Regions from separate parts of the Spiractinospora alimapuensis genome, predicted to be linked through region 3. Evidence: riboswitches for the same ligand, from Rfam matches in the RefSeq annotation. Region 3 holds a riboswitch; each other region holds the start of a gene.
The links. Region 3 has a riboswitch for cobalamin ahead of J4H86_RS20465 (ABC transporter substrate-binding protein). Riboswitches for the same ligand answer to the same signal wherever they lie in the genome.
Positions count from the first base shown of each region.

Region 1 (5,095 bases), 900 kb from region 3:
GTCCCGGAAGAACCCGGAGATGCGCAGGGTGACGTCCACGCGGGGACGGCCCAGTTCCTCCACCGGAACCACTTCGAAGCCGGTGACCCGGCGCGACGCGTCGTCCCACAGAGGGCGCACGCCGAGCAGGGCGAGCACCTCGGCGACGTCGTCGCCCTGGGTGCGCATGGCGGCGGTTCCCCACACGGTGAGGCCGACCGAGCGCGGGTACTCCCCGGTGTCGTCGAGGTGGCGCCGGATGAGGGAGTCGGCGAGGGCCTGGCCCACCTCCCAGGAGTTCCGCGAGGGGACGGCCTTGGGGTCCACGGCGTAGAAGTTGCGGCCGGTGGGCAGGACGTTGACCAGTCCGCGGGTGGGTGATCCCGACGGGCCCGCGGGGATGTGCCCACCGTCGAGGGCGTGCAGCACGGCGTCGAGTTCCCCACCGGTACCGGCGAGCCGGGGAACGACCTCGGTCACCGCGAACGCGAGCACCTCCCGCGCCGCGTCCAGGTCGTCACCGAGGACGGTCCGGACGACGCCGGGGATCGCTTCCTCCGCCCAGGACTCCTCCTCCATCGTGGTGACCATGCGCCGGGCGAGGGTGTCGATGAGGTCGATCGCGTCGGAGGCGGTGCGGGCGGGGCCGTCGACCAAGCGGGTCAGCCCGTCGGGGACGGCGATCGGAACGCCGGGTTCGGCGAGCAGCTCGCGCTCGTCGAGGCCGAAGTTCCGCGCGATCACGGCCCGTAGGCCGGGGAGGGCGGCGGCCTTGTTGCCCCACATCTGGGCCGCGCGCAACACGGCCAGCACCAGGTTGACGCGCGCCTCCCCCTCGGGGGCGTCACCGAGGACGTGCAGACCGTCGCGGATCTGCACGTCCTTGATCTCGCACAGATAGCCGTCGACGTGCATGACGAAGTCGTCGAACTCCTCATCGTCGGGCATGGCGTCGGTGTCGAGGTCGTGGTGGAGTTCGGCCGCCTTGATCAGAGTCCAGATCTGGGCACGCAGGGTGGGGGCCTTGTCGGGGTCCAGGTCACTGACGAGGGCGTACTCGTCGAGGAGCTGCTCCAGTTTGGCGATGTCGCCGTAGGTGTCGGCGCGGGCCATCGGCGGGACCAGGTGGTCCACGATGGTGGCGTGGGCGCGACGCTTCGCCTGGGTGCCCTCGCCGGGATCGTTGACGATGAAGGGGTAGATCATCGGCAGGTCGCCCAGCACGGCGTCCGGCGGGTCCTCCGCGGCGAGCCCGATGCCCTTGCCGGGGAGCCACTCCAGGGTTCCGTGCTTGCCCACGTGGACGACGGCGTGGGCGCCGAACCCGCCGTCGTCCACGGCGGTCTGCAACCACAGGTAGGCGGCGAGGTAGTGGTGCGAGGGGGCGAGTTCGGGGTCGTGGTAGATGGCGATGGGGTTCTCGCCGAAGCCGCGCGGCGGCTGCAGCATGAAGACCACGTTGCCGAAACGCAGGGACGCGATGACGATCTCCGGCCCGTGCGTGCCCTCGGTCACGTAGAGCTCGCCCGGAGGCTCCCCCCAGGCCGCGGTGACGGAGTCGCGCAGGGGCTGGGGCAGCGCCGCGAACCAGCGTTGGTAGTCGGCCAGCGGAACCCGGGTCTCGGCCTGCTCAAGCTGCTCTTCGGTGAGCCACTCCTGGTCGTGACCTCCGGCGGCGATGAGGGTGTGGATCAGCGGGTCGCCGTCGTCGGCGCGGCGGTCCTCCTCGGGGGCCGGGACGCGCCAGAGGCCGTCGTCGGTTCCGAGGTCGTAGCCGCGCTCGCCGAGGGCGCGCAGCAGACGCACGGCGGAGGCGGGGGTGTCGAGACCGACGGCGTTGCCGACTCGGGCGTGTTTGGTGGGGTAGGCGGAGAGCACCATGGCGAGGCGGCGCGACGGCGTGGGGACGCCACGGAGGCGGGCGTGGGCGACGGCGAGGCCGGCCACGCGGGCGGCGCGCTCGGGGTCGGCGACGTAGACGGGGATGTCGCCGGTCTCCTCGGTCGTCTCCTTGAAGGAGAAGGGGACCGTGATGAGGCGGCCGTCGAACTCGGGGATCGCGACCTGCATTCCCGCGTCCATCGGGGTGAGCGCGGCGTCGGACGCCGCCCAGGCGTCCCGGCTGGTGGTGAGGACCATGCCCTGCAGGATGGGCACGTCGAGGGCGGCGAGCGCTCCGGCGTCCCAGGAGTCGTCCTCGCCGCCCGCGACCGCGTCGGCGGGCCTGCTTCCTCCGGCGGCGAGGACGGTGGTGATCACGGCGTCGGCGCGCCGCAGGATCTGGAAGAGTTCCGGGTGGGTGTCCTGGGTGACACCGCGTAGGGAGCCGGTGAAGACGGGCAGTGGCGTTCCGCCGGCGGTGTCGATCGCTCGGCAGAGGGTGTCGACGAACGCGGTGTTGCCGGAGAGTTCGTGTGCCCGGTAGAACACGACGGCGACGGTGGGCCGCCCGGGTGTCACCTCCGGTTCGGGGCCGTGTACGCCGAACTCGGGCATGGGCTCGGGCGGGGCGAACCCCTCTCCGGTGAGCAGCACGGTGTCGGAGAGGAACCGCGCCATCTCACGGAGGTTCGCGACGCCGCCCTCGGCGAGGTAGGTGTGGGCCTGGGTGGCGACTCCGGCGGGGACGGTGGACAGCTCGATCATGTCGGCGTCGGGCGCGGCCTCGCCGCCGAGGGCGACCAGGGGGACGCCGCTGGCGCGCAGCGCGTCGGTTCCGTCGGGCCAGGCTCGGCGCCCGCCGAGGATGCGTAGCACCGCGACGTCCACGCCCTCCAGCAACGCGGGCAGGTCCCGGGGGTCGAGGCGGGCGGGGTTGGCGGTGCGGTAGCCGACGTCGGCGCTCCGGGCCGCGAGCAGTTCGGTGTCGGCGGTGGACAGCAACAGGATGGTTGCCACGTTGTGTCGATCCTTCCCTCGGGGCACTCCACGACCCCGGTCGAGAAACTAGTGGTCCGCGGCGCAGTGTCCTGGCTCTCGGATCGTTGTTCCCCCACGGCCTTCCCATCGCGCACTCGTGCGACAGTGGCACACCCCAGCGAGGTCACTCCCCGAACACAGTGGCGGGACCGCCCCGGACTCCCACCGGGTTCCTGCGCTCGCCCCGGCTGATTCTCCCAGACGGGATGTTGGGACGGTGCGGCGCGTCGGGTTCCCGGACTCGGGAACACCCAGGCGATCATGAAACACAGGGTTTTCTGTCACAATCCTCTGCATGAGCTACCCCGGACCGCCGGACCCCTACGGCGACCCCTACAACGCCGACCAGCCCGCCTACGGCGCCGATCCGGCGAACCCCTTCGGGACTGGTCCCCAGCCCGGGGATCCCGGGTATGGACAGATCGAGCCGTACAACCCGCAGAGCGGCGGCTGGCAGGCGTTGCCCCCCGGCGGCGGGGTCCCCGCCCAGCCGAGCGGAGCGCCCATCGCCCAACTGGGGGACATCACCATCACCCAGAACGAGGTGATCACGCCGTCGGCCACGTTCCCCCTCGCGGGCAGCCAGTGGACGATCAACGACATGACTCAGTACCACCAGAAGCTGCCGAGCTGGGCGTTGGCGGTGGCGCTGATCGGGTTCTTCTTCGTCTGCGTGTTCAGCCTGTTCTTCCTGTTGGCGAAGGAAACCACGGTGCAGGGCGGGATCCAGGTCACGGTGCGCTCCAACGAGCACTACCACGTGACGATGATCCCGATCCACAACGCGGCCCAGGTACAGCAGGTGCACACCCAGTTCGCCTACATCCGGTCGATGGCGGGTTCCTGAGCGCTCAGGTCGGCGGTGGCCCCCGCCTGGAACCGGGCGTGGGCTTCCAGGAACCCGGCGATCGTCTCGAGCTCGGGCAGGGTGAATCGATCCAGAAGCCGGTCGAGGCGGCGGTCGTCGTCGCGATCAGGGTTTGGGTGCGACGTCGTGGTCCCTCCGAGAGTTCGACGACGACACGGCGCCCGTCCCGCGCGTCCTCGCGCCACCGTACGTATCCCCGCCGCTCCAGGCGCGTGAGCACTCCGGTGACGGAGGTCGGCGCCGCACGGAGAGCCGAGCGATCTCCCCGGCCGCCATCGGGCCGTGCTGCTCGAGCAGGCCCAGGGTCTTCCAGTCGTTCGCCCCGATGCCGAGCCTCTCCCCCAGGCGCGGGGGCTGGCCCCATCCGGCGCGTACCACGCCCTCGGTCCTCCGGTCCGCTCCGTGCCTCAGGCGTGCGGGCCGATAGTGGGCAGGCCAGACGGTGCCCCCTGTTCGATGAGGCGCCACACCGCGTCGGTGTCCAGGTTATGTTCGACGAGGTCGCCCAGGGCGTCGAGGCGGGCGGCGCGGGCGGCGGCGAAGTCGGTGGTGGGGGCGGGAACGAAGGAGCGGGTGGCTCGGCCGGCGACGTCGGTGAGGAAGGCGCGGCGGAAGGCGTCGTTCTCCAGGGCGCCGTGCCAGGTGGTGCCGAACACCGCGCCCTGGCGGCAGCCGTCGAGGAAGGGCTCGGAGTCGGTGCCCGGCGCGTCGTGGACGGTGGTGAGTCCGTGGTGGATCTCGTAGCCCCGGACGGGGTGGTCGTAGGCGGAACCGAGTGGGCGGCCCAGGATCTTCTCGTGCTGGAAGGCGACCGTCGTGGGGAGAAGCGCCAAGCCGTCGCGTCCGCCCCGGCGGGACTCCACGGTGTCGTCGATGTGGCGGGCGAGCATCTGGTAGCCGCCGCAGATCCCCAGGATCGGGCGTCGCTCCGCCGCGCGCCGCCGTAGGGCCGCCGCCAGTCCCCGCTCGTGCAGCCAGTCGAGATCGGCCACGGTGGCGCGGGTCCCCGGCAGGACGACCAGGTCCGCGCCGTCCAGCTCGTGGGGAGCGGTCACGAAGCGGACGTCGACCCCGGGCTCCACGCTCAGCGCGTCGATGTCGGTGAAGTTGCTGATGCGGGGAAGTCGCACCACCGCCACGCGCAGGGACTCAGCCCCGGCCGGGGGTTGGGTCGGGCCACGGTCCGCGGAGAGCGCGAGGGAGTCCTCTGCGTCCAGCCAGAGCCCGTTCAGCCAGGGCAGCACGCCGAGCACGGGGCGGCCGGTGTGGCCTCGCAACATGTCGAGGCCGGGGGCGAGGAGTTCGGGCGCGCCGCGAAACTTGTTGATG
Region 1 covers NZ_CP072467.1:5,278,428-5,283,522, reverse strand. Annotated here, with positions in the region: gene cobN (cobaltochelatase subunit CobN) at 1-2,877, opposite strand, end outside; cobalamin riboswitch at 2,942-3,074, opposite strand; gene J4H86_RS24635 (hypothetical protein) at 3,194-3,745, shown strand; gene J4H86_RS24630 (cobyric acid synthase) at 4,174-5,095, opposite strand, start outside.
Region 1: another riboswitch for cobalamin. It lies ahead of cobN (cobaltochelatase subunit CobN); the one in region 3 lies ahead of J4H86_RS20465 (ABC transporter substrate-binding protein).

Region 2 (5,095 bases), 1.2 Mb from region 3:
CGCCATCCGGAAGGCCGTCACCGCCCAGTCCAGGTAGGCCTTGTGCTCGTCGGAGCGGAGCGGCAGCAACTCGCGCAGCGCGGGTTCGTCCACCTGGATGATCCGGATCCCTGCGGACTCCAGGTCGTGGACCTCATCGCGGATCGCCAGCGCGACCTGCCGAGCGGTGTCGGCCAGCGGCTGGTCATCCCGGACGAAGGACCAGGCCAGGATGGTGACCGGCCCGGTGAGCATGCCCTTGACGGGTTTCGTGGTGAGGGACTGCGCGTAACGTGCCCACTCGACCGTCATCGGGCCGCCGCGGGTGACGTCGCCGTAGAGCACGGGCGGTCGCACGCAGCGTGAGCCGTAGGACTGTACCCAGCCGTGCTCCGTGGCGGCGAACCCGCCCAGTTGCTCGGCGAAGTACTGCACCATGTCGTTGCGTTCGGGCTCCCCGTGGACGAGGACGTCCAGCCCGATCTCCTCCTGGAGCCGCACCACGCGTTCGACCTCGTCGCGCATCACCTGTCGGTAGGCGTCGGCGTCGACCCGGCCCGCCCGATGGTCGGCGCGGGCCCTGCGCACCTCCTGGGTCTGGGGGAAGGAACCGATCGTGGTGGTGGGCATGAGCGGTAGCCGTAGCGCGTCGCGTTGGGCGGCCGCGCGGACCGCGTAGTCTCCGCGTCGCGCGTCCTCGGGCCGCAGTGCCTCGAGCCGCGCGCGTACGGTGTTGTCGCGCAGGTCGGTGGCACGGGTCCGGTCGGTCACGACGGCCCGGGCGGCGGCCAGGTCGGCGTCGACGGCGTCACGTCCCTCGTGCAGCGCGCGGTCCAGCAGTACCACCTCGCGTACCTTCTGGTCGGCGAAGGCCAGCCAGGACCGGACACGTGGGTCGAGGGCGGTCTCGCGCTCCACGTCGTAGGGCACGTGCAGGAGGGAGCACGACGTCGAGACGCTCACCCGGTCGGCGCTGCCCAGGAGGCGGGCCACGCGGCCGAGCGCGGTGTCCACGTCCGTGCGCCAGATGTTGCGCCCGTCCACGACTCCCGCCACGATCTCCTTATCCCGCAGCGCGGGTTCGGTGGCGAGGGCGTCGACCGTGTCGGGGTCGGACACGAGGTCCACGGCCAGGGCCTCCACCGGAGTGCGCGCCAGCACGTGGAGCGCCTCCCGGGGTGGTCCGAAGTAGGTGGCCACGCAGATTCCGGGACGCCGTACCTCCGACCCCAGCCGCTGATAGGTGTGCCTCAGCGCGTCCAGCTCCGCCGGGGATCGGTCGGCGGCGAAGGCGGGTTCGTCCAGTTGGACGACGTCCGCACCGGCCTCCTGGAGTGCCCGGAGGAGGTCGACGTACACCGGGAGCAACCGGTCGAGCAGGGACAGGGGCGAGAAGCCCGCCGGCGCGTCCGAGCTCGGCTTGGACAGCAGCAGGAACGTGACCGGCCCGAGCACCACCGGGCGGGGCCGGTACCCGAGCCCACGGGCTTCGCGCGTCTCGTCCACGGGCTTCGTCCCGTGCAGGGTGAACCGGGTGTCAGGACTGAGCTCCGGCACGAGGTAGTGGTAGTTCGTGTCGAACCACTTGGTCATCTCCAACGCCGGGGTGTCGTCGGCGCCACGGGCGGCGGCGAAGTAGGTGTCCAGCTCAGACCCGCCCAGCGCGGTGTGGCGTTCGGGGAGGGCGCCGAACAGGTGCGCCGTGTCGAGCACGTGGTCGTAATGGGAGAAGGTGTTGACGGGGACGGACGCCAGTCCCGCCTCGGACATGCGCTGCCACGCGTCGGTGCGCAGACGGCGTCCGACCTCGAGAAGTTCGGCGTGGTCCACTCGCTGGGCCCAGAAGCTCTCCAACGCCGCCTTGAGTTCCCGGTCGGGTCCCACACGGGGATATCCGAGGACGGTGGGGCCGATGCGCTGTGGTGCGTTCAACTGCTCTCTCCTCGCGAGCTCGTTCGACGAGCGCGGGCCTCGCGGGAGGGCTGCCAGGAAACGGCCGAGGGGGTCGCTGCGGACCCGTGTGTTCGGTCGTGCCCACCCGCGAGGCTCGGACTCAAGCGGGCACCGGGTGGTGACCGCTTGCCACGGGCAGGTCTTCGGACTCGTGGGCGGGGGCGTGACGCCCGTTCCTACCGGCTGCCGCTTCCCGGGCCCAAAAGACCCAGTGCTTTACCGCCTTGGCGGTGACAGCTTTCGTTCCCACTTACCGCTGCGGGGCAGTCCCGGACTCACACCGGGTTCCCTGTTGCCTTCCCAGTTCCGAGGCCGTGACCTCGGCACCGGGAAACCCACGGCGCTTTCGACCCTAGCAAACCGACCTCGGTCGCCCCCGGGCAGCCGCCACCGTGGGCAGAGAGGCGCGTCCGACCAGCGCCATCGGGCCCGGAGCGCCGCGCGGGGCCCACCCGGGAGGTCACGTGGCGACGGAGAGGCGATCCCGGACGCGAACGACCTGGCTGAGCAGCGCGAGGATCGGCAGCTCGATGAGGGGGCCCACCACCAGCGCGACCGCGATCAGTGGGCGATCCGGGAAGGCCGCCACGGCGATCGCCAGCGCGATCGGCGAGTTGCGGGCCGTCGTTGTCATGATCAGGGTGACCCGTTGGTCCCCCGGCAGGCGGAGCAGTCGGGAGGCTCCCCAGGCCGCCAGGGGTGCGACCACGAAGAACACGGCGAGGGGTGGCAGCAGCGCGAGAAGCTCCCCTCCGTTGTCGGCCACCGTCCGGGCCTGCCACGCGAACATGGCGAACACCGCGACGTAGAGCAGCGGGAGGACGAGGTGTCCCGCCGGGCCGACCAGCACCCGGTCCCGCCACTCGGGCCCGCGCAGCCGTGTGGCTCCCCACCGTGCGCCCAGCGCGAGGAGCAGCGGCACAGCCAACACGAGCAGTACGGACTCGACGAGGGTCCCCGCGTCCACGAACGTCGCCGGACCACCCAGCAGGAGGACGTAGACCGGCAGGAGCAGGAGCTGCAGGACCAGGTTCACCGGCAGCAGCGCGGCGGCGATTCCGGTGTGGCCGCGCGCCACGGCGGTGAAGACCAGGTACCAGTCGGTGCAGGGGGTGACCAACAGCAGTAGGAGACCGATGCGGAGGTCGGGGGCGCCGCCGAGCAGCCCGGCACCCAGAGCCCAGGCCAGCAATGGGGTGAACACGAAGTTCAGGACCAGGCTCGCGGCGACGACGGGCCCGCCGTTGCGCGTCTCCCGTATCCGGGAGGCGTCCATCTGCACGAAGACCGCCGCCACCATCAGCACCAGGGCGGGCAGCACCACGTGTCCGAGCGCGTCGCTCACGGGAAGGAGCAGGCCGGCGCCCAGCCCCGCGGCGGCGGCGCCGGCCACCAGGACCGACTGCAGCCGCTCCGCGATCGTCATGGTCGTGCGTCCTCCGTGTCCTCGTCCGGTCCGCCGGTCAGCCAGCGCACCGCCTCCGCGGTCCTGCCGTCGAGATCGGGGGCGACCTCGGGGGCCAGACGCGCGTGCAGACGGACCGTCTCTGGGGTGAAGTCGATGCGCAGCTCCAGGAACGGACAGCACGCGGTCTCCGCCGCCGCGAGCTCGGCCACGGCACCGGCGTGTTCGATCGGCAGCGCCCAAACCCGGCCGCGGGGTCCAGGGTACGGCTCGGCGTCCACCAGCAGCCCACGCCACCGCTCCAGCCGTTGGGTCAGCGCGGTGTCGCCCAGAGAGCAGCTCGGGGCGGCGCCGGCGGACAGCAGTGGCAGGGATACGACGCCGGCGGGCGGAGTCTCGGGAGGGCTCACGCACGGACAGTCCGCTCCACAGCCCTTCTCGGTGTCCGCGGGGCGCTCCAGGCTCTCGAGCGCGCCCCGCAAGAAGACCTGGAAGCGTTCGTACTCCTCAACGCGTTCCCGGGCGGCACGTAACCGCGCCGTCACTCGGCTCCGGAGTTCGTCCCGTACCTCCGAACAGGGCTGTCGTTCCCACAACCGGACGAGGTCGGCTGGGGTGAATCCTCCCCGCCTGGGTGACCAGGGGGATCGCGGTCAGAACTCCTGGTCGGCGTGGTCGGCGCCGGGAGGCAGGTTTCCGATGCGCTGCAGGTGGATCATGCGGGTGAGGCGGATGACCGGCCGGACCAGCAATTGGACACTGCCGAGGAGGAAGAACCAGGTCCCGGTCGTGGTGGAGGTGGGGGAGAAGAACATGATGCTGCCGACGATGAACCACACGGCGATGAGGGTGTCGTTGCAGATCCCGACAGCTTCGTACCGCTGCCGGATGACGAGTTCCTCGTGGCCGATCCGGATGTTGATCGGTCGGTCCCTGTCCGCGTTCGACACAACGCCATCGTCCCAGTTCACCCGGCTTCTGTTCGCGCAGCGCGCCGAGATGGTCAGGCCGCGGGCGCGCCACAGAGCTGGGTGTAGCGGCCGGGCGAGACGCCGATGACGGCGGTGAAGTCGCGGCTCAGGTGGGGTTGGTCGCTGTACCCCAGAGTGGCGGCCAGGTCCGCCCAGTCCACCGCGGTCCCGTGGCGTACCCGCTCGGCGGCCTCGTACAGTCGGTAGCGGCGCACCACGTTCTTCGGGCTCAGCCCCACATGGTCGGCGAAGCGTCGCTGGAGCTGACGGGTGCTCACCCGTTCCTCCCGCGCCAGGCTCTCGACGCGGGCGCTCGACGGATTCGCCGCGATCCGCTCCACCAGCGCGGCGGTGTCCTCCGCCGGGTGTCGCCCGGCGGGCAGTCGTGCGGCCAGGAAGGTCTCGATCTCGGCGATCCGGTCCTCCGCGGTCGACGCGGCGTTCACCGCGTCGCTGAGTCCCGTGCCCTCGGATCCGAACACCCGATCCAGTGCGACCTCGCGGTCGCGCAGCGCGGTCAGCGGACCGTCCGTGAGCGGACGGAAGCCGGCGGGACGGAACATGACGCCCAGCGCCCACCCCTCGCCCGCGAGCTCCCGGCTGTCGACCCGCGTCGCGACACCGTTGACTGTTCCCGCCCCGGGCTGGAACACGACGTTGACGACGGGATGCGGATAGACCCGCTGCGTGAACGGCTCATCGAGGTCCCAACGGATGAGCCAGTACCGGTCCACCAGCCGGTTGATCTCCGTGGAGGGCGCGAATCGGTCCATCCGGAACTGGGTCA
Region 2 covers NZ_CP072467.1:3,214,877-3,219,971, reverse strand. Annotated here, with positions in the region: gene metE (5-methyltetrahydropteroyltriglutamate--homocysteine S-methyltransferase) at 1-1,911, opposite strand, end outside; cobalamin riboswitch at 2,050-2,282, opposite strand; gene J4H86_RS14835 (arsenic resistance protein) at 2,393-3,358, opposite strand; gene J4H86_RS14830 (hypothetical protein) at 3,355-3,882, opposite strand; gene J4H86_RS14825 (YrhK family protein) at 3,991-4,287, opposite strand; gene J4H86_RS14820 (helix-turn-helix transcriptional regulator) at 4,341-5,095, opposite strand, start outside.
Region 2: another riboswitch for cobalamin. It lies ahead of metE (5-methyltetrahydropteroyltriglutamate--homocysteine S-methyltransferase); the one in region 3 lies ahead of J4H86_RS20465 (ABC transporter substrate-binding protein).

Region 3 (5,095 bases):
CCGTTCGGTCCGACGATCGCACTGACGCGTCCGGTGGGAAGGGTCTCCGAGAGTTCCTCCACCACCAGGCTGGCCCCGTAGCCCAGGCTCAGCCCGTCCGCGGTGAGGCCGGCGTGGGCCGGGTCGACGGTGTCCTCGTCGGTGGTCGCGAGGGTCAGGTCGACGGTGGGTCGGCCTCGGTTCGTCATGCGCCTTGTCCCATCCGGTTGCCGCGGGCGAGGAGGTAGAGGAGATAGGGGGCGCCGAGGATCCCCGTGATCACGCCGACGGGCAGTTCGATCCCGCCGAAGAGAGTTCGTCCGATCAGGTCGGCGGAGGTCACGAGCAACGCGCCGCAAGCGATCGAGGCCGCCAGCCCGCCGGGGCGGTTCCCCAACAGGCGCCGTACGATCTGCGGGGCGACCAGCGCCACGAACCCGACCGGCCCCGCCACCGACGTGGCGCCGGCCGCCAGCGCGGCGGAGACGAACAGCAGCCCGGCCCGCACCCACTGCACCCGCCCGCCGAGCGTTGTCGCGGCCTCGTCGCCCAACTGCAACAGGCGCAACTGGCGGGCCAACAACACCGCCATCGGCACCAGGAGCAGCAACGCCACCGCGATCACGGTCACGTGCGGCCACTCCCGGTTGCCGAGGCTCCCCGCCAGCCACACCATGGCACGCCGCGCCTGGTTGATGTCGGTGCGGGTGAGCAGGTAAGAGGTGGCCGAACTCAGCATCGCGCTCACCGCGATCCCGACCAGCACCAGGCGGTAACCGGTCACGCCGCGTCGGTAGGCCAGGCCGTACAGGGCGAGCCCGACGGTGAGGGCACCGAACAGCGCTCCGCTCGCGGTCAGGAGCGTGGATCCGCCGATCACGACGATCGTGAGCACGGCGGCCGCGGACGCCCCCGCGTTGATCCCAATGACGTCGGGACTGACGAGGGGGTTGCGGGCGAGCTGTTGGAGGAGGAGCCCCGACACCGCCAACGCGGCTCCGACACCCAGGGCGGTCAGCGCGCGGGGGAGACGCATGTCCACCACGACGTGGGTCAGAATCGGCGATCCCCGCCCAACCAGGGCCGAAGCGGCGTCGACCACCGTCATGTCGAAGTCGCCGAGGGTGAGCGACACGAGCGTCACCGCGACCGCGAGCAGGCCGAGAACCGTGGCCAGGGCGGCGGCAGGGCCGTGGACGAGGAACGCGACCCCGGACCCGCGCACGACACGGGTTCCCGGGGGGAGGAGGCGTGAGTTCACAGGCCCGCCACCCGCCGGTTGCGCACCAGGTAGATGAAGAAGGGGGCGCCGAGCAGCGCCGTCACGATGCCGACCTCCAGCTCACCCGGACGGGCCACGATCCGTCCGATGATGTCGGCCCCCAGCAGCAACAGGGGGGCGAGGACGACCGTCCACGCCAGCACCCACCGGTAGTCCGGCCCGGCGATCGCCCGCGCGATGTGCGGAACCGCCACGCCGACGAACCCGATCGGCCCCGCCACGGCCGTCGCGGTCCCAGCGAGAAGCACCACGGCCACACCGCCCGCGGCCCGGGTCACCCACACCCTGCTGCCCAGCGAGCGGGCGAGATCGTCGCCGAGCGCCAGCGCGTTGAGCGAACGAAGCAGCGAGACCGACACCACGATGCCCACCACCAGCAGTGGAATGGCCTGCCACAGTGCGGTCATGTCGGCACCGGCCAGCGACCCGACCATCCAGAACCGGTAACTGTCCAGGCTGCTGCGGTCGGTGAGCGTGATGGCCGAGACCACCGAGCCCAGAAGAGCGGAGACCGCCGCTCCGGCCAGCGCCAACTTCACCGGTGAGGCGCCGCCCAGGCCCAGCGAGCCCACCATGTAGACGATGACCGTGGCGAGCGCCGCGCCCAGGAACGCGAACCACACGTAGCCGACCAGCGCGCTCGTGCCCAGCACGCCGATCGCCAGCACGGCCCCCAGGGAGGCGCCCGCGTTGACCCCGAGGATCCCCGGCCCGCCCAGCGGGTTGCGGGTGACGCCCTGGATCACGACGCCCGCCGCCCCGAGGGCCGCCCCCACGGCGAGGCCGGCCAAGGTCCGCGGAACCCGGAGGTGCCGCACCACCAGGTCGGTGTCGGAGCCGGAGTAGGCGAAGTAGGCGGCGTGGACGTCGGCGATGGAGAGACCCTGGTAGCCCACCAGGACGGACGCGAGCGCCATGGCCGCGAGACCGACAACGGCGACCCCCAGCCCAGTACCGCGCGACGTGGGGCGGGACAGCAGACCGGAGGCGCCGGCGCCGGCCGCCGCACCGGAGCGCAGCGCGGAGAGCGGACGGTCCGCCGTCCGCCCCGCGACGTTGGTCACCATGACCGCCGTCCTCAGTCGAACAGGTCCGGGTGGATCAGCTCGGCGACCTGTGCGACCGCGGTCGCGCTGCGGACGCCCGCGGCGCGGTCGGCGAAGGTGAACTCGTGGACCTGTTCCTCCTTGACCGCGGTGACGTTGGCGAGCGCGGGATCGTCCAACACACTGGCCACGTCGTCCGCCGCGTCCGCCGCGGTCATCTCCGCGTCGCAGCAGACGTCAATGAGGATCACGTCGGGGTCCCGTTCGATCACGTCCTCGGTGGAGATCGTGACGTTTCGTCGTTCGTCGAGGTCCCCGGCCGCGTTCACGCCGCCCGCGAGGTCGATGATCTCGGTGCCGAAGTCCTGCCCGGACGCGACCTGGAATCCTTCGTCGCTGGGCCGGGCGATGAGGACCTCGGGTTCGTCCTCCGCGTCCGCGACCACCATGGTCACCTCCTCGACGGTGGCCTCCATCTCGGCGATCACGTCCTCGGCCCGGTCGGTCTCACCGAAGAGGGCACCGAGGTCGCGTAGGTCGGCGTAGACGTTCTCCATCGTCACGTCGGCGGGGTCGATGGTCGCGTCGCTGAGGCCGTCCTCGCTCGGGCATAGGGGGGAGAAGATCCACGAACTGATCCCCAACTCCGACAGCGACCCGCGGGTGCCGAACGTGTCGTCGGTGAACGTGTCGTTGTAACCGGTGAGGACGAAGTCCGGCTCGAGGTTCAGTAGCTCCTCCCGGCTGGGCAGGGAGGCGTAGTACTCCTGTTCCTCCTGCGCCTCGGCGTACTCCTCGATGACCACGGCGTCCAGGAACGCGGTCCCGACGAGCCGGTCGCTGATGCCCAGGGCGTGCGCCATCTCGATCGCCGGCTGGTAGGCGGCGAACACGCGTTCCGGTACGGGGTCGGTGGGGACGTCGATGCCGCAGTTGTCGATGGCGCCGGCGCTGTCGCCGTCCGACTGGACCGACTCCGCCTGACCGTCCCCGCAACCGGTCAGGAGCAGGGTGAGCCCGAGTGCTCCGGTGAGCAGCGGGAGGAACGGGCGGCCGGGCACGGCAGGGTGACGAGGCGTCAACGCAACCATCCTTCGTGGTCGAGCGATGCACGCCGCAGCCGGTCTCCTGGCTCGCGGAGCTGGGGAACCCCCGCGCGTCCCGCCTTCCCGAGCACGGTGCTCAGTGGCGTCCGGGACACGCTCTCCGCTCACAGTGGCGAGGACCGCGCCGGAGTCTCACCGGCTTCCCGTCACTGCGACGTCAACGATATGGAGTGTTTGTTCTGGGTAACCGTATCAAGCCCGAATTGGGGGAATCTGACCTGGTGTTCCCCCACCGTGGAGCCCCGACCACCGACGATCGGCTCACGGGTGACCGCCCAGCGACGATCCCAGGTCCGATCGCGATCGGGCCTTCTGTGGCCGCCGCTCCCGCGAGACAATGGACGCGGCCTCGATCCACCAGAACAGACAAGTGACCGATATGTCCGTTTTTCGAGAAGTAAAGAAATTCGGTGCTTGCCAGTGGTAAGTCGCCTGGTCGCGGAGTGTCCGTTCCCCGCGCGCGGGGATGGTCCCACGCGCTGGCCCGTGCGGTACTGCAGCAGATCGTCCGCTCCCCGCGCGGGGATGGCCCGGACACCAGGGAGACGGCGGCGGCGATGACGACGTTCACTCCCCGCGCGCGGGGATGGTCCCACCATGATCGTCGCGGTGTCCTGCTCCATGATGTCCGCTCCCCGCATACGGGGATGGCCCCACGGACGTCGACTGGTTCTACCTCAGCCCATCGATCGAGTTCGGCGGGGTGATCGACGATCAGCGCCGCGGACTACGAGCTGGCGTTCATGGACGAGGTCGACTCACCCAGCACCATCGGCCACAGTTCACCGTGGGGCACTGATCGCCGAGAGTTTATGGGGTGGTGGGCCGGGTGGCGACGGCGATGCGGCGCGCCGCCTCCGCCACCCGTGCGGGTGAGGTCGCCAGGTTGAGGCGCGCGAACCCGTCGCCGGGCTGTCCGAACGTGGGGCCGTTGGCGAGCGCGACCCGACCGCGTGCCAGGAACGTCGCCGCCGGGTCCTCGCCGAGGTCCAACGCGCGGCAGTCCAACCAGGCCAGGTACGTCGCCTGCGGCGGTTGGTAGCCGACGTCGGGCAGCAGCCGGTGGAGCTCGGTGGCGAGGAGGTGACGGTTGTGGTCCAGTTCGTGGAGCAGCTGCGTGAGCCACTCCTCGCCCTTGTCGAACGCGGCCTCGGAGGCGAGGATCCCGAGGAGGGATGCCTTCATGCTGTCCTCGGGGGGTATCGCGACGTCGTGGGTGGCCTCGGGGCCGGGTACCACGAGGGCGGTCTTGAGGCCGGCGAGGTTCCAGGCCTTGGACGCGGAGACCATCGTCACGGAGCGCGCGGCGGCGGGGGAGTCGAGGGTCGCGAACGGCGTGTGCGTGGCCTCGGGGTAGGTCAGCGGTGCGTGGATCTCGTCGACGATGACCCGCACCCCGAAGGTGTCGGCGAGGGCCGCCACGGTCGAGAGCTCCTCGCGGGTGTGCACCACCCCGGTCGGGTTGTGCGGACTGCACAGCAGATACACCTCAACCCCGGCCGCGAAGTCACGCTCCAACCGGTCGAGGTCGATCCGGAACCCGGCACCCAGAGGGCTCTGGATGATCTGTCGGTCGATGCGGTTCAACCACTCGAAGAACGGCGGATAGGCCGGGGTGTTGACCAGGACCCGCGCACCGGGTTCGGTCAGGGCCCGCACCGTGGACACGACCCCACTCATCA
Region 3 covers NZ_CP072467.1:4,381,718-4,386,812, forward strand. Annotated here, with positions in the region: gene J4H86_RS20450 (ABC transporter ATP-binding protein) at 1-188, opposite strand, end outside; gene J4H86_RS20455 (FecCD family ABC transporter permease) at 185-1,240, opposite strand; gene J4H86_RS20460 (FecCD family ABC transporter permease) at 1,237-2,328, opposite strand; gene J4H86_RS20465 (ABC transporter substrate-binding protein) at 2,340-3,398, opposite strand; cobalamin riboswitch at 3,409-3,582, opposite strand; gene J4H86_RS20470 (MalY/PatB family protein) at 4,224-5,095, opposite strand, start outside.

Region 4 (5,095 bases), 920 kb from region 3:
GAGAACCAGGTCATCCCCGGTCTGTTGCAGACGCGGGACTACGCCGAGGTGATCAGCGGCGACGCCATCCGCGGCACCGCCGAACGCTCCGCCCACGTCGAACTACGGATGGAACGCCAGACCCGGGTTCTCGAACGCGACCCCAGGCCCCTCCTCACCTTTCTCGTGGACGAGGCGGCCATCTGGCGTCACATCGGCGTCACCCGGGACTCGGAGATCATGCCGGAACAGCTCCAACACCTGATCAACCTGACCGAAAGCGGCCAGGTGGACCTTCGGGTAATTCCCTTCACTCGTGGGTCGCATGAGGGAATGTTTGAACCGTTCTTCCTGCTGGGTTTCGAAGGCCCCCTCCCGGATCTGCTCTACCGGGAGAAGACGGCATCGGGCCCGACACCCGAGTTCGGTGACGTGACCGAGGAGTACAAGGAACGCTTCGCGCTGTTGTACGAGAAGGCACTGTCCCCCGAGGAAACGATCCGGCTCCTGCGGGGAGCGATCAGCCAGATGCGCGGCAATGGGAACTAAGCCGCCACAGGAGGACCAATTGGGGCACCCAAAACCTGTCTCGCGTGGGCCGCGCGAATAGGCGACTCACGACCAGGGTAGGGAGAAGGAGAAATGTCCCCACCCTCCCCTGGTTGGCATTGATGCCCACGTCACGACCGCGCGCTCACGCGTGTGCCGGGAGCGCGCCTCTTGTCCTGTCCACCGACGAACTCCACTGGCACAAGAGCACCCTGAGCAATCCAGAGAACTGCCTCGAGGCCGCGTTCACGGGTCGCGCCGCCCTGGTCCGCGACTCCGTGCATCCCACCGGCACGACACTGAGTCTCCCCCTCCGGGAATGGGTCGCCTTCCTCGCCGAGGTCACCCGCGCGGAAGGCGCCTAACTCGCCCCCAGCTCGACCATCACCACTCGATACCGCGCTGCCCCTTCTGCCCGTTGTCCATCGGGTGCTTGACCTTGCCCATCTCGGTCACGAGATCGGCCGCGGCGCACAGCTCGGACGCCGCGTCGCGTCCCGTGACGATGACGTGCTGTGTGCCCGGCCGCTCGGCGAGCGTCCGGACGACGTCGTCGACATCCACCCAGCCCCACTTCATGGGGTAGGTGAACTCGTCCAGTACGTAGAGGCGGTAGCGCTCCGCCGCCAGGTCGCGCTTGATCTGTGCCCAGCCCTCGGCCGCGTCGGCCGCGTGGTTCTCCTCCGACCCCGGGCGTTGGATCCACGACCACCCCTCACCCATCTTGTGCCAGGTGACGCTGCCGCCCTCACCGGAGTCACCCAGCACCCGCAGCGCGCGCTCCTCACCGATCCGCCACTTGGCCGACTTCACGAACTGGAACACCCCCACGGGCCACCCTTGCGACCAGGCGCGCATCGCGGTGCCGAACGCCGCGGTGGACTTTCCCTTCCCTGGGCCGGTGTGCACCATGAGCAACGGACGGTTGCGGCGCTGCCTGGTGGTCAGGCCGTCCTGCGGCACGTACTCGGGCTGTCCCTTGGGCATCGAGGCTCCTTCTCCTGGGTTCGTCGTCGAACTGAGGGCATGACAAAAGTGGGGCCCTACGGGGGAACCCCTTGCTCTGATTCAACGCGGCGGTGCCCACGGTTGGCGAATGCCGGACCGGGGGCTGTGGACGGCGTGGGCGGTCGCGGCACGGTGCCGCGCACGCCCCACGCCGCGCCCGGACTGTGGGGCGTCCCAGTCTCGTGGGCCGTTCCGGGGCGAGAACACCCGCATCTCACACCGTCGCGGCCGTGCGGTGGCCGTGGACCAGGCCGGTGAGGGAGTCGGCTCCCATCTGGTCCAGCCGCACGGTCGTCGCTCCGAGTTCGGTGCCGAGGGCCCCGGCGAGGCCCAGTCGCACGGGTCCGCTCTCGCAGTCGACGACCACGCTGTCCACGCCGCGAGCCGCCAGGGTCGCGGCGACGCGGGATGACCCGTGTCGCGGCCCGGCGGTCGCCCGGCCGTCGGTCACGACGATGAGGAGGGGCCGTCGGTTGGGGTCACGGCGTCGTTCGGTGTCCAGGACGCGGAGCGATTCGGCGAGTCCGGCGGCGAGCGGCGTCCGGCCCCCCGTCCGCAGCTCCCGCAAGCGCCGTGCGCCCACCTCCACCGAGGATGTCGGCGGCAGCGCGACCTCGGCGCCGGTGGCTCGGAACGTCACCAGGCCGACCTTGTCCCGCCGCTGGTAGGCGTCGAGCAGCAGGCTGAGGACCGCGCCCTTCACCGCACGCATTCGGGCGCGGGCGGCCATGGATCCGCTGGCGTCCACGCAGAACAGGACCAGGTTCCCTTCCTTTCCCTCCCGGATCGCGGCGCGCAGATCGTCTCGGGCGAGGACGATTCGCTGCCCGGCCGAACGGCCCCGGGCGCGCTGGTGTGGTGCGGCGGCCCGCAGAGTCGCGGTCAGGTGGGGGCGCCCCAGTCTCCCCTCGGGCCGACGGGCGCCCACCACACGTCCCTGCGCGGTCCGGGCGCGGGATCGACGTCCCGGTGCTCCCTCCCCGAGCCCCGCCACCCGCAACAACCGTGGGCGGTAGGTCTCGCCGGGAGCGCTCAGGTCCTGTGCGGCGTCTCCGGATCCGCGTGGCTGTTCGTCGTCGGACCCGGTCTCCGTGTCGTCCGTGGGCTCCGGAGGGCCGGGGCGCGGTGACGACTCCTTAGGTTCCTCACGTGGGTCGGGCTCTGTTCCCGGCCCGGTGGGCGGGTCGCTGGCGGAGTCCTCAGACTCCTCCGGTTCTTTTGGGTCGACATCACCCGCTTGGTCCAACGCGTTGGAGAGCCGGTCCTCGTCCAGGCCCGGCGCGTCGAAGGGGTCCCGTCGGCGCCGGTGTGGAAGGGCGAGCCGGGCCGCGTCGCGGATGTCCTCGGTCGTCACCTCGTCGTGGTCCCGCCAGGCGGCGAGCGCCATGGCGGCCCGCGCGGTGACGAGGTCGGCGCGGAGCCCGTCCACGTCGAACGCGGCGCACACCGAGGTCACCTGGCGCAGGGCGTCGTCGGTGAGCGCGATGTCGGCGAGACGCTCCTGCGCGTCGCGGATGCGTTTGGCGAGTTCGGCGTCGGTGGCGGCGTAGTGGGCGGCGAAGCCCTCCGGGTCGGCGTCGTAGGCGATGCGGCGTCGGACGACCTCGGCGCGCTCGTCGGGTTCTCGGGTGGCCGACACCTCGACCGTGAGCCCGAACCGGTCCAGGAGTTGCGGTCTGAGCTCTCCTTCCTCCGGGTTCATCGTTCCGACCAGGAGGAATCGTGCCGCGTGCCGCACCGACACCCCCTCGCGCTCCACGTGGGAGGTCCCCATCGCGGCGGCGTCGAGGAGCAGGTCCACGAGGTGGTCGTGCAGGAGGTTGACCTCGTCCACGTACAGCACGCCACGGTGCGCCTGGGCGAGGAGCCCAGGTTCGAAGGCGGTGACCCCGTCGGTGAGCGCGCGTTCAAGATCGAGTGCGCCGGCGAGCCGGTCCTCACTGGCTCCCACGGGGAGCTCCACCAGGCGGGCGGGACGGCTCAGGGCCGCGGCGTCGGCCTCGGCGTGTGGCCCGTCGGGGCACTGGGGGTCGGGCTGGCTCGGGTCACAGGAGAAGCGGCAGTCGGCGATGACGGCGAGGTCCGGCAGCAGTGCGGCCACGGCCCGGACGATCGTCGACTTCGCGGTGCCCTTCTCTCCCCGGACGAGAACACCGCCAACCCCGGGGGACACGGCGTTGATGAGGAGTGCGAGTTTGAGGTCGTCCATGCCGACGACAGCGCTGAACGGATATCGGGCGGAAGCGCGCACGGTGAGATGGTTCCTTCCTCGGGAGTCCACGCCCATCGGAATAGTGCACGGCGCCGAGCAGTGTCCTGGCTCTCGGATCGTCGTTTCCTCGCGGCCTTCCCACCGCGCACCCGCGCGACAGTGGCACACCCAAGCGAGTCACTCCCCGAACACAGTGGCGGGACCGCCCCGGACTCCCACCGGGTTCCTGCCGCCAGCGCCGGGCTCCAGCATCGCACACACGCCTCGGCGGCCGCGGGGTGGGTCGTCCCCCCGGTCCCCTCACCCACCCACTCCCCTATCCCCCACCAGGTTTCTCCCACCCCATCAGGTTTTCGCCACCCCCAACAGGTGGGGGTGCGCGTCGACCCGCCAGAGCGAGGGTCGACCCACCCACCGGACGGAGGCGGGCCGCGGGGCGAGGGAAGTCACCAGAGTGCACCAAGGCGATGGAGGGATTCCAGCGAGGCCTGCCATAGTGTCCGCGGCGGCACTGGGATTGGGTAGGAGTGCACTCGTACGATCCCTGACCCGCAGCGAGGTTCTCTTGGATATCACCGACCGGACAGCACGGGAACTCGTCGCGATGCTGCGGTCCCGTGAGGTGTCCGCCCGTGAGGTGGTTCAGGCCCACCTCGAGCGCATCGAGGCGGTCAACCCCGCTGTCAACGCCGTCGTCACGAACGACGGGGAACGCGCCTTGGAGCGCGCGGCGGAGGCGGATGACCGGCTCGCCGCGGGTGAGCCGGTAGGCCCCCTGCACGGTGTTCCGGTGGCGCACAAGGACACCCACGACACGGCGGGCGTGCGCACCACCTACGGCTCCCCCATCTACTCCGAGCACGTACCGGACCAGGACTCACTCGTGGTGGAGCGGATGCGGGAGGCGGGCGCGATCTCGCTGGGGAAGACGAACACCCCGGAGTTCGCGGCCGGATCCCACACCTTCAACCCGGTGTTCGGAACCACGGTCAACCCGTATGACACCTCCAAGTCGGCCGGCGGGAGCAGCGGCGGCGCCGCGGCCGGCTTGGCCACCGGAATGTTCGCGCTCGCCGACGGCTCGGACATGGGAGGGTCCCTGCGCAACCCGGCGGCGTTCAACAACGTTGTCGGCCTGCGCAGCACGCCCGGCCGGGTCCCCGTGTGGCCGAACGGCCTGGGCTGGGCCACCCTCTCTGTGCAGGGCCCGATGGGCCGCACCGTCGACGACACAGCGCTGTTGCTGTCGGTGATCGCCGGGCCCGACTCCCGCAGTCCGATCGCGGTCACCGAGGACCCCGCCCCGTTCGCCGCACTCGGGCCAACCGACCTGTCGGGGATGCGCTT
Region 4 covers NZ_CP072467.1:5,300,709-5,305,803, reverse strand. Annotated here, with positions in the region: gene J4H86_RS24720 (helix-turn-helix domain-containing protein) at 1-528, shown strand, start outside; gene J4H86_RS24715 (DUF397 domain-containing protein) at 651-893, shown strand; gene cobO (cob(I)yrinic acid a,c-diamide adenosyltransferase) at 913-1,515, opposite strand; gene J4H86_RS24705 (putative cobaltochelatase) at 1,751-3,745, opposite strand; cobalamin riboswitch at 3,826-4,000, opposite strand; gene J4H86_RS24700 (amidase) at 4,314-5,095, shown strand, end outside.
Region 4: another riboswitch for cobalamin. It lies ahead of J4H86_RS24705 (putative cobaltochelatase); the one in region 3 lies ahead of J4H86_RS20465 (ABC transporter substrate-binding protein).